Regions from separate parts of the Photobacterium sp. GB-36 genome, predicted to be linked through region 3. Evidence: predicted binding sites of a transcription regulator. Region 3 holds the regulator's gene; each other region holds the start of a gene.

What was found. The regulator CRP, encoded in region 3, controls carbon source genes, mostly activating them, when cyclic AMP is high. The targets are predictions, from matches to a motif close to TGTGANNNNNNTCACA.
Region 1: a site for CRP is predicted at 1,099-1,114, ahead of nagE (N-acetylglucosamine-specific PTS transporter subunit IIBC). Genes of this name have one in related genera too.
Region 2: a site for CRP is predicted at 929-944, ahead of C9J46_RS00735 (ROK family protein). Genes of this name have one in related genera too.
Region 4: a site for CRP is predicted at 937-952, ahead of cdd (cytidine deaminase). Genes of this name have one in related genera too.

What each region holds. Positions count from the first base shown of each region.
Region 1 covers NZ_PYNY01000003.1:104,331-106,496, forward strand. The annotation lists gene nagE (N-acetylglucosamine-specific PTS transporter subunit IIBC) at 1-979, opposite strand, end outside; gene nagB (glucosamine-6-phosphate deaminase) at 1,237-2,037, shown strand; gene nagA (N-acetylglucosamine-6-phosphate deacetylase) at 2,056-2,166, shown strand, end outside.
Region 2 covers NZ_PYNY01000001.1:162,616-164,781, forward strand. The annotation lists gene C9J46_RS00735 (ROK family protein) at 1-837, opposite strand, end outside; gene queE (7-carboxy-7-deazaguanine synthase QueE) at 1,113-1,781, shown strand; gene asnS (asparagine--tRNA ligase) at 2,056-2,166, shown strand, end outside.
Region 3 covers NZ_PYNY01000008.1:17,864-20,029, forward strand. The annotation lists gene C9J46_RS09525 (phosphoribulokinase) at 1-174, shown strand, start outside; gene C9J46_RS09530 (OsmC family protein) at 244-648, opposite strand; gene crp (cAMP-activated global transcriptional regulator CRP) at 1,028-1,660, shown strand; gene C9J46_RS09540 (hypothetical protein) at 1,850-2,032, shown strand; gene C9J46_RS09545 (DUF1338 domain-containing protein) at 2,087-2,166, opposite strand, start outside.
Region 4 covers NZ_PYNY01000007.1:65,215-67,380, forward strand. The annotation lists gene cdd (cytidine deaminase) at 1-827, opposite strand, end outside; gene C9J46_RS08795 (CidB/LrgB family autolysis modulator) at 1,056-1,739, opposite strand; gene C9J46_RS08800 (CidA/LrgA family protein) at 1,736-2,080, opposite strand.

The DNA.
Region 1 (2,166 bases), on a different contig from region 3:
CAGATAGACCCGCTAGTGCTGCGTGAATTACGTACAGTACTGGTGCTAGGAACATGAATGCAAATTCTAGCGGCTCAGTAACACCGGTGAAGAATGATGCAAAACCAGCAGCTAGTAGTAGAGATGCTACGCGCTCTTTATTCTTCGCTTTCGCAGTGTGGTACATCGCAAGTGCCGCACCAGGTAGACCAAACATCATGATAGGGAAGAAACCAGCTTGGTACATACCAGTGACACCTGGAGTTGCTGTACCTTCAGCGATTGATTTCGCGCCGCCAAGGAAGTTAGGAATATCGTTAATACCTGCTACGTCAAACCAGAATACTGAGTTTAGTGCGTGGTGAAGACCTACAGGAATCAATAGACGGTTGAAGAATGCGTATAGACCCGCACCTACAGAACCCATACCTTGGATGCTTTCACCAAAATGTACTAGACCGCCGTAAATTGATGGCCAAACAACCATCAAGATACCTGCAATAACGATACCAGCAACAGATGTTAGAATTGGTACTAAACGCTTACCACTAAAGAACGCTAGTGCTTTGTGTAGTTCTACGTTTGAGAAACGGTTGTACAACTCAGCTGATACGATACCGACTAAGATACCTACGAATTGGTTATTGATTTTACCAAATGCAGCTGGAACTGCGCTTGGGTCAATACCTTGGATTTGCGCGACTGCACCCGGTGCAAGAAGCGTTGTTACCACAAGGAAACCTACAAAACCAGAAAGTGCTGCTGCACCATCCTTATCTTTAGACATGCCGTATGCAACACCCACTGCAAACAGTACAGACATGTTATCAATAATTGCCGCACCAGCCTTGATCAAGAAAGCAGCTAATGCAGAGTTTGCACCCCAGCCGTTCGGATCAATCCAGTAACCGATACCCATTAAGATTGCCGCTGCAGGAAGTACTGCAACTGGCACCATTAATGCCTTACCTACTTTTTGAAAATATCCAAGAATATTCACCCTTAGTTCCCCCTATGGTTTTCTTAGATGTAATTAAATAACTGTTTATAAGCTATCCGTATTAAGTTATTCGCAGTTTAAGAAATTAATTTCGCCCCGCAAATTAAAAGCTCATCATTTGTGATCTCAATCACCGACGGAGGTTAGAACTGAGTGATTTTGCTAGCTCGATCATAAAACTTATTTTATCATTCGAAACAAAGGCGCTATGTCGCTAAGATTTTTCCTGTTTTAACTTTCTTCAACGAGGTATCAACGTGAGACTAATCCCGCTAAATAACGCTAAAGATGTTGGTTTATGGTCAGCTCGCTACATCGCAGATCGTATCAATAAATTCGAACCATCAGCTGAGCGTCCATTTGTATTGGGTCTACCAACTGGTGGTACACCACTTGCAACTTACAAACGTCTTATCGAGCTATACCAAGCTGGTGAAGTAAGCTTTAAACATGTTGTTACTTTCAACATGGATGAGTACGTAGGCATGCCTGCAGATCACCCAGAATCATACCGTAACTTCATGTACAACAACTTCTTCAACCACGTTGACATCCAAGAAGAGAACATTAACCTTCTTGACGGTAACGCAGAAGATCACGTTGCTGAATGCCAACGTTACGAAGATAAGATCAAATCTTACGGTAAAATCAACCTATTCATGGGCGGTGTAGGCAACGACGGCCACATTGCTTTCAATGAGCCAGCATCATCATTAGCATCTCGTACACGAATCAAAACACTAACGCACGAAACGCGTATTGCTAACTCTCGTTTCTTTGATGGCGACATCAACCAAGTACCTAAATACTCACTAACTATCGGTGTAGGTACATTACTAGATTCTGAAGAAGTCATGATCCTTATCACTGGCCACAACAAAGCCCAGGCGCTACAAGCTGCGGTTGAAGGCAGTGTCAATCACCTATGGACAGTATCTGCACTGCAGCTACATCCTAAATCAATGATTGTTTGTGATGAGCCATCAACTCAAGAGCTAAAAGTGAAGACCGTTAAGTACTTCCAAGAACTAGAAGCGGAAAATATTAACCACCTTTAATCCTATTAAGGAATATTCATGTACGCGCTTACCAACTGTAATATTTTTACCGGTAGCGAAGTGCTGAATAACCACGCCGTCATTATTGACGGCGTGAACATTCATGCAATCTGCCCGATTAATCATTTA
Region 2 (2,166 bases), on a different contig from region 3:
CTGCGTTTTCACTTGTTCTAAAATGGCCTGTAAACTCGCAACGGTTTCTAAGCAGCCATGATTACCACAAAAACAACGTTTGCCAAACGGCTTAATTTGAATATGCCCAAGCTCACCTACGTTACCGGTTTTCCCTTGCAGCACATTATCATCAAGGACAATCCCCGCCCCCACACCATGATGAATAGAAATCAAAATGGAGTTTGCAATACCACGAGAATTACCGAACAATTTTTCTGCTAAAGCCCATGAACGTGTGTCATTACCGATAAAAACAGGCAGTCCAGTTTCATTGTGAATAATTTCACCCAAGGGTAAATTAGACACATTATAATGTGGCATCTGTAATACCATACCTTCACTGGAATTAACTAACCCTGGTAATGACACTGCAATCGCTGTCATTCTGTCTAGTTCGCTAACATGATTGGCAAAGAAAATGTTTATTTCAGCTAATAACTTTTTAACCACATCTTCTTGATGCAGTTGCTCAATATCTTGACGTTCTTCTACTAGAATTTCGCCGCCAAGTGCATGTAAAGCAATAGTAAGATAACCACGACCTAAACGAATAGATAAAAATTGCCACCCTTCATTGGCAGGAACTAGCCCAATAGCAGGTCGTCCACGGCTACTAGGTTCTTGAAATTGCGTTTCTTTAATTAAATGCGCATCAATTAATTCACGGGTGATCTTAGTAATACTTGCGGGGGCAAGTTGACTGCGTTTAGACAATTCAATGCGTGAGATCGGCCCATACAAATCAATTAGTTTATATACGCTGCCGGCATTATTTCTTTTTATATGATCGATATGGCCTGGCTGAGCGACGTACATGTCGATACTCCTGAGAAAAATCAGCTTAAAAACCTTCGGAAACTAATTTTTTTACTTTGCGAAGTAATTGTGAAGCCTCTTATCGTCAGTACGTGACAAGTATCACTATCAACGACTAAAGACATTGAGTTTCGCTTCTGCGATAATGAAAAAAAGGCTTTTTTGCCTACTCTTTTTTTTAATTAGCGGATTTATTTCACGCAGTAACTTTTCTAATAATGATCATGTTTCATTGACACTAGAATGGTTATAGACGTGAAAATAAGAGGTTCAACGTGTACAAAATTAACGAAGTATTCGAAACAATTCAGGGTGAAGGTGTATTTACTGGCGTGCCTGCAATTTTTGTTCGATTACAAGTCTGCCCTGTTGGCTGCTCATGGTGTGACACCAAACAAACTTGGACAGCAGAGCCACAAGATTTAGTTAGCTTAGAGCAGATCATGGCTAAAACTGGGGACTCACCACTTTGGACTAATCTTGACGCTAATGGTGTAGTGCAATTATTACAAGATCAAAAATATACGGCTAAACATATTGTTATTACAGGCGGTGAACCTTGTATTTACGATCTTCGTCCTTTAACTCATGCACTAGAAGAAGCTGGCTTTAATTGTCAGATCGAAACCAGTGGCACATCTGAAATTCAAACCAGTGATAATACTTGGGTAACGGTATCGCCAAAAATTAACATGAAAGCAAAGTTGCCCGTCTTAGCTTCTTCCCTCGCGCGTGCTAACGAGATCAAGCACCCTGTCGGCACTAGCAAAGACATTGAACAACTTGATGCGCTCATTGATGGCGTGACGCTAAAACCTGATGTCACGATTGCGCTTCAACCTATTAGTCAAAAGCCACGTGCAACAGAACTATGTATTGAAACATGTATTCAACGTAACTGGCGTTTATCGATCCAAACACACAAATATCTAGCCATCGCTTAATCGCTCTGTACTTTGCTTGATTTATAAAACATTTATCAAAAAACCGCTTCGCTTTAATGTTTTACAACGCTAAAGCGAAGCGGTTTCTTGCAAATGACCGATAATTAACCAACTATCACCTCAAATTGCCTATTTCTTTCATCAATTTATCATTTGATTGATATCAATACTTGATGCTTGTCGTAAGAAAGGTAATATTGCTAATACATAAATATCTTTAAGCACGAGATACTTTAATTCCAAAGTCAGTGCCTAAACGGAGAATGATTTAAACATGACTTACGCGCCTGTAACAGACGTATTAAGCGGCAAACTAGCGGTAGACAGTGAAGTTACTGTTCGCGGTTGGGTTCGCTCACGTCGTGATTCCAAAGCTGGGATCTCT
Region 3 (2,166 bases):
CGATTTCGCGGTTTAAATAATGTCGATTTTCCGTATTTACTTTCCATGATCCAAGGCTCATTTATGTCACGTCATAACACGCTTGTCGTCCCTGGTGGAAAAATGAGTTTTGCAATGGAATTGATCATGCGCCCCCTTATCGAGAAACTGATTAATACAGGGAAAATCAGTTAAGTTTGCACAAACGAAAATAAATAGAAAAAAGGTTGGCACAAACACCAACCTTTTTCATCTCAATCATTATTAAGCAGTGATGATTTCATACGAATGAGTCAACTTAACCTTTTCACCAATCATCAAGCATACAGAGCAATATTTCTCTAAAGAATCAGCAATGGTGTTAGCCACTAAGGTTTCATTTAAATCAAAACCTGAAACAATAAAATGCAAATTGGCTGCGGTAAATAAACGTGGCGCTTGCTCTCGACGCTCAGCTGAAATAAGAACCTCACAACCCACAATATTTTGCGCTTGGGATTGTAAACCACTGACAACATCTACTGAGCTACACCCTCCCGCCGCCATTAATACCAATTCCATTGGACTTGGAGCTTTATCCCCTCCATTACCATCCATGACTACACTATGACCGGAGCTAGATTGACCTAAAAAAGTCATATCTTCTACCCATTTTACTCGGGACTGCATCGCTTAATCCTTATTCAAACGCCCAATAATTGTCTCTAGTCTTATTGATTAAATAATGAATGTAAATCCTAATTCTCCGCCTTAATAACAACTTTTTTCCTCTCTAAAAATCGTCGTAATAATCATTACTTATCGCACCACTTAAAATTATCTCGCCGCATTGTGATCCTGTGCACAGTTATCCATATGAAATGAACGAATCTACTAGATCAATATCAAGAAAAAGGCGCAGAAAAAGGATACACTCTAACTTATTCAAGTTAGCTTGCAGCCCAGCGGCTGAATGGATACCCTATCAGTAGGCAGTTTTTTTTCTCGTGATAAAAGTTAGAAAAGAAACCAATGCTGTTGGGCAACAAATGCAGAGGAAGTTAGTAATATGGTTCCAGGTAAACCGCAAACAGATCCAACTTTAGAGTGGTTTCTTTCCCATTGTCATATTCACAAGTACCCATCGAAAAGTACGCTGATCCACGCAGGTGAGAAAGCAGAAACGTTGTACTACATTGTGAAGGGTTCTGTTGCTGTACTAATCAAGGATGAAGAAGGTAAGGAAATGATCCTTTCTTACCTAAACCAAGGTGACTTTATTGGTGAGCTTGGCTTATTCGAAGAAGATCAAGAGCGTACTGCTTGGGTTCGTGCGAAAAGTCCTTGTGAAGTAGCAGAAATTTCATTCAAAAAATTCCGTCAGTTAATTCAGGTTAACCCTGATATTCTGATGCGCTTATCTGCTCAAATGGCAAGTCGCCTACAAGTGACAAGCCAGAAAGTAGGTGATTTGGCATTCTTAGATGTTACAGGTCGTATCGCACAGACATTGCTAAATCTTGCAAAACAACCAGATGCAATGACGCACCCTGATGGCATGCAGATTAAGATCACTCGTCAAGAAATCGGTCAAATTGTTGGCTGTTCTCGTGAAACAGTGGGTCGTATTCTAAAAATGCTTGAAGAGCAGAATCTAATCTCTGCTCACGGTAAGACGATTGTTGTTTACGGTACGCGTTAATTTTTAACGTCTTTAACCGTACGAAAAAAGCCGCACACTGTTGCGGCTTTTTTATTTCTTATTGATTAATAATCCACCCCATAAATACCTTTAAAAAGTGTGTCATTAATGCCATTAATTAACTTGTATTGCTCAAATTAAATGCTAAATTCAAGCAATGAATGGACTTCATCTTTTTTTGGTTTTTATATGGATATTGAACGTTTTGCCCCGAATAGCTACACCACTGTACCTGGCGCTATCGCTCCTCAACCTACAACTATTGAGATGACAGGCTTTAGTGACCGTCGTTGTTATTTAGAACAGCAAACAGGTTTACGTCGCTGTCCTGTTGAAGACAGTGGTATTTGGGGATCTCCCCTCGATAATTAACAGATTTAAAAAAAGCAGCCAATTGGCTGCTTTTTATTGCATTGTTTACACTGTTCAAGAGTTATAAGTACTTTCAAAGATCTTATCTGCCGAAGCTTCTACAAATCCGGTATAAATCTCACCATCTGGCTGTA
Region 4 (2,166 bases), on a different contig from region 3:
CGCGCTAATTGACTGATTAGGCTTTCTGCACTTTCTACTAATGCCGCTTCAACTAATTCAGATAGTTTGTAACCTGACATATTCATGTTGATTAGCGCAACTTGCAGCGGTGGAAGACTTGGGTTAAATGCTGCATTTTCAGCATACATCCCCACAAAAACACGACCGTCTTTGGCTTTAAGTGCAACACCACTGAAGTTCTTAGAGTACGGTGCATGAGAGCGGTTTGCAGCATCACAAGCAGCAACAGCAAGCTCTGATTGCTCAGCAATCGTAATACCATTATTAATGTCGCTTAATAGCGCATCTTTAATACCAAGATCAGCAGGGCCGAAAGATTCAGGCAGGTATTGTTGCAGTGTCATTGGCTGACGTTCAGGAAGTTGAATAACTAAATCTTGCGCCGTATTCAATTCATTCATGAACTGACGACAGTGACCGCAAGGGCTGTAGTTAATCGTTACGTCTTTAATGCCTGTTTCACCTTTGATCCAAGCATGGCTAATTGCAGATTGCTCAGCATGGATCGTACACGCCATACTTGCGCCTACAAATTCCATATTTGCACCGAAATATAGGCGACCAGATGTACCACGAACAATAGCACCAACATAGAAATTAGAAATAGGAACAACAGCGTAAGCAGCAGCAACAGGAAGGAGAGCAAGACGAAGATCAGTATCAGATAAATTAGTTTGGGAAACTAACTGTTCAAATTGTTCAGGACTAATTGTTGAATCAAAATCTTTATCTTCAATAATTGGTCGTAAAGCTGATGCAAGCTCTTTAGGTAATTGACCTAATGCATCCATAACTTTTGCGTGCATTGGTGTGTTACTCCGTATTGTTGATGGAGAAACATTCTAAGTTAATTGTCATTAATCAAGTGTGATTTGAGTCACATTAATAATGATAGCGCAGGATGGTGTACATTATCGAGAGCGAACTCACACATGTAAATGTAATTTTTCCTGTAATAAATAGTTATCAAAACATTATGAACTTAAAACTAATAAGAATTAGTGTTTAAGCTCATAACATGAGATAGGAATAACTTAGTGGAAAAACAGGTGTTCTAAAATAGGGAACATGATGGGAGCGAGTAACGTTGTCATGATCCCACAGATCACTAACGCTAATGAGCTAAATGCCCCTTCTTGATAATTTTCTTCGACAGCTTTTGCTGTACCTAAAGCATGAGATACCGTACCAATCGTTAACCCTTTTGCTAACGGATGGTAAATACGGACCAGTTTCATCACTGGATAACCTAACACCGCACCAAATAGACCAACAATAATCACCATTGCTGCTGTAATCGCAGGAATCCCGCCAATTTGTTGAGAAGCGGCCATCGCAAGTGGTGTGGTAATAGATTTAGGTAAAATACTGGCTGCAAGTTGAGCATCAGCACCCATTAAAAACGCAATGGAGGTACCAAATGTCATCGACAAGATACTACCAACAAAACAGGCACTTAAAATTGTTTTCCACTTACGCTTAATTAAAGGCAGTTGCTGATATAAAGGTAAGGCTAAGGCCACTACCGCAGGACCTAACAAATAGTTAATTATTTCGTTATCTGCAAAGTAGGTTTCATACGGCACCTGTAACCAATGCAGTGCAGCGATTAAAATAATCAGCGAAATGAGCAATGGATTAAAAAGTGGATTACGAATCTTTATTGCTAAATAGCGCATGCTGTAAAATACCACTAGCGTTGCAACTAACCAGATCATGACTCTTTTTCCTTATGATGAAGCGCAAGGCCGATCACAAGCAATACAATTAATGTGCTGCCTAATGTGCTCGCAAAGATGATAGTTGCATTGTGCTTAATTAAACCAAGGTAGTTTATTAAGCCAACTCCAACAGGCACGAATAGCAATGCCATGTGTTTGATGAGTAAATTACAGGTTTTATCGACCCATTTTGTTTTGCATATGCCAGTAACGAGGCCAAAGAACAGTAAAAACAAGCCAATAATACTGCCAGGGATCGGCAAATGAGTCAGATGTTGTATGCCTTGACCAAGTAAAAAGCAAAACATAACAATGGCAAAAGATCGAATGTAATCCATAGTAAAAAAAGTAATGCTAGAAAATTTTATTTATCATACAAATAAACGTGTTATTTGTCACACAAAAAAGAGCATTATTTAGATAA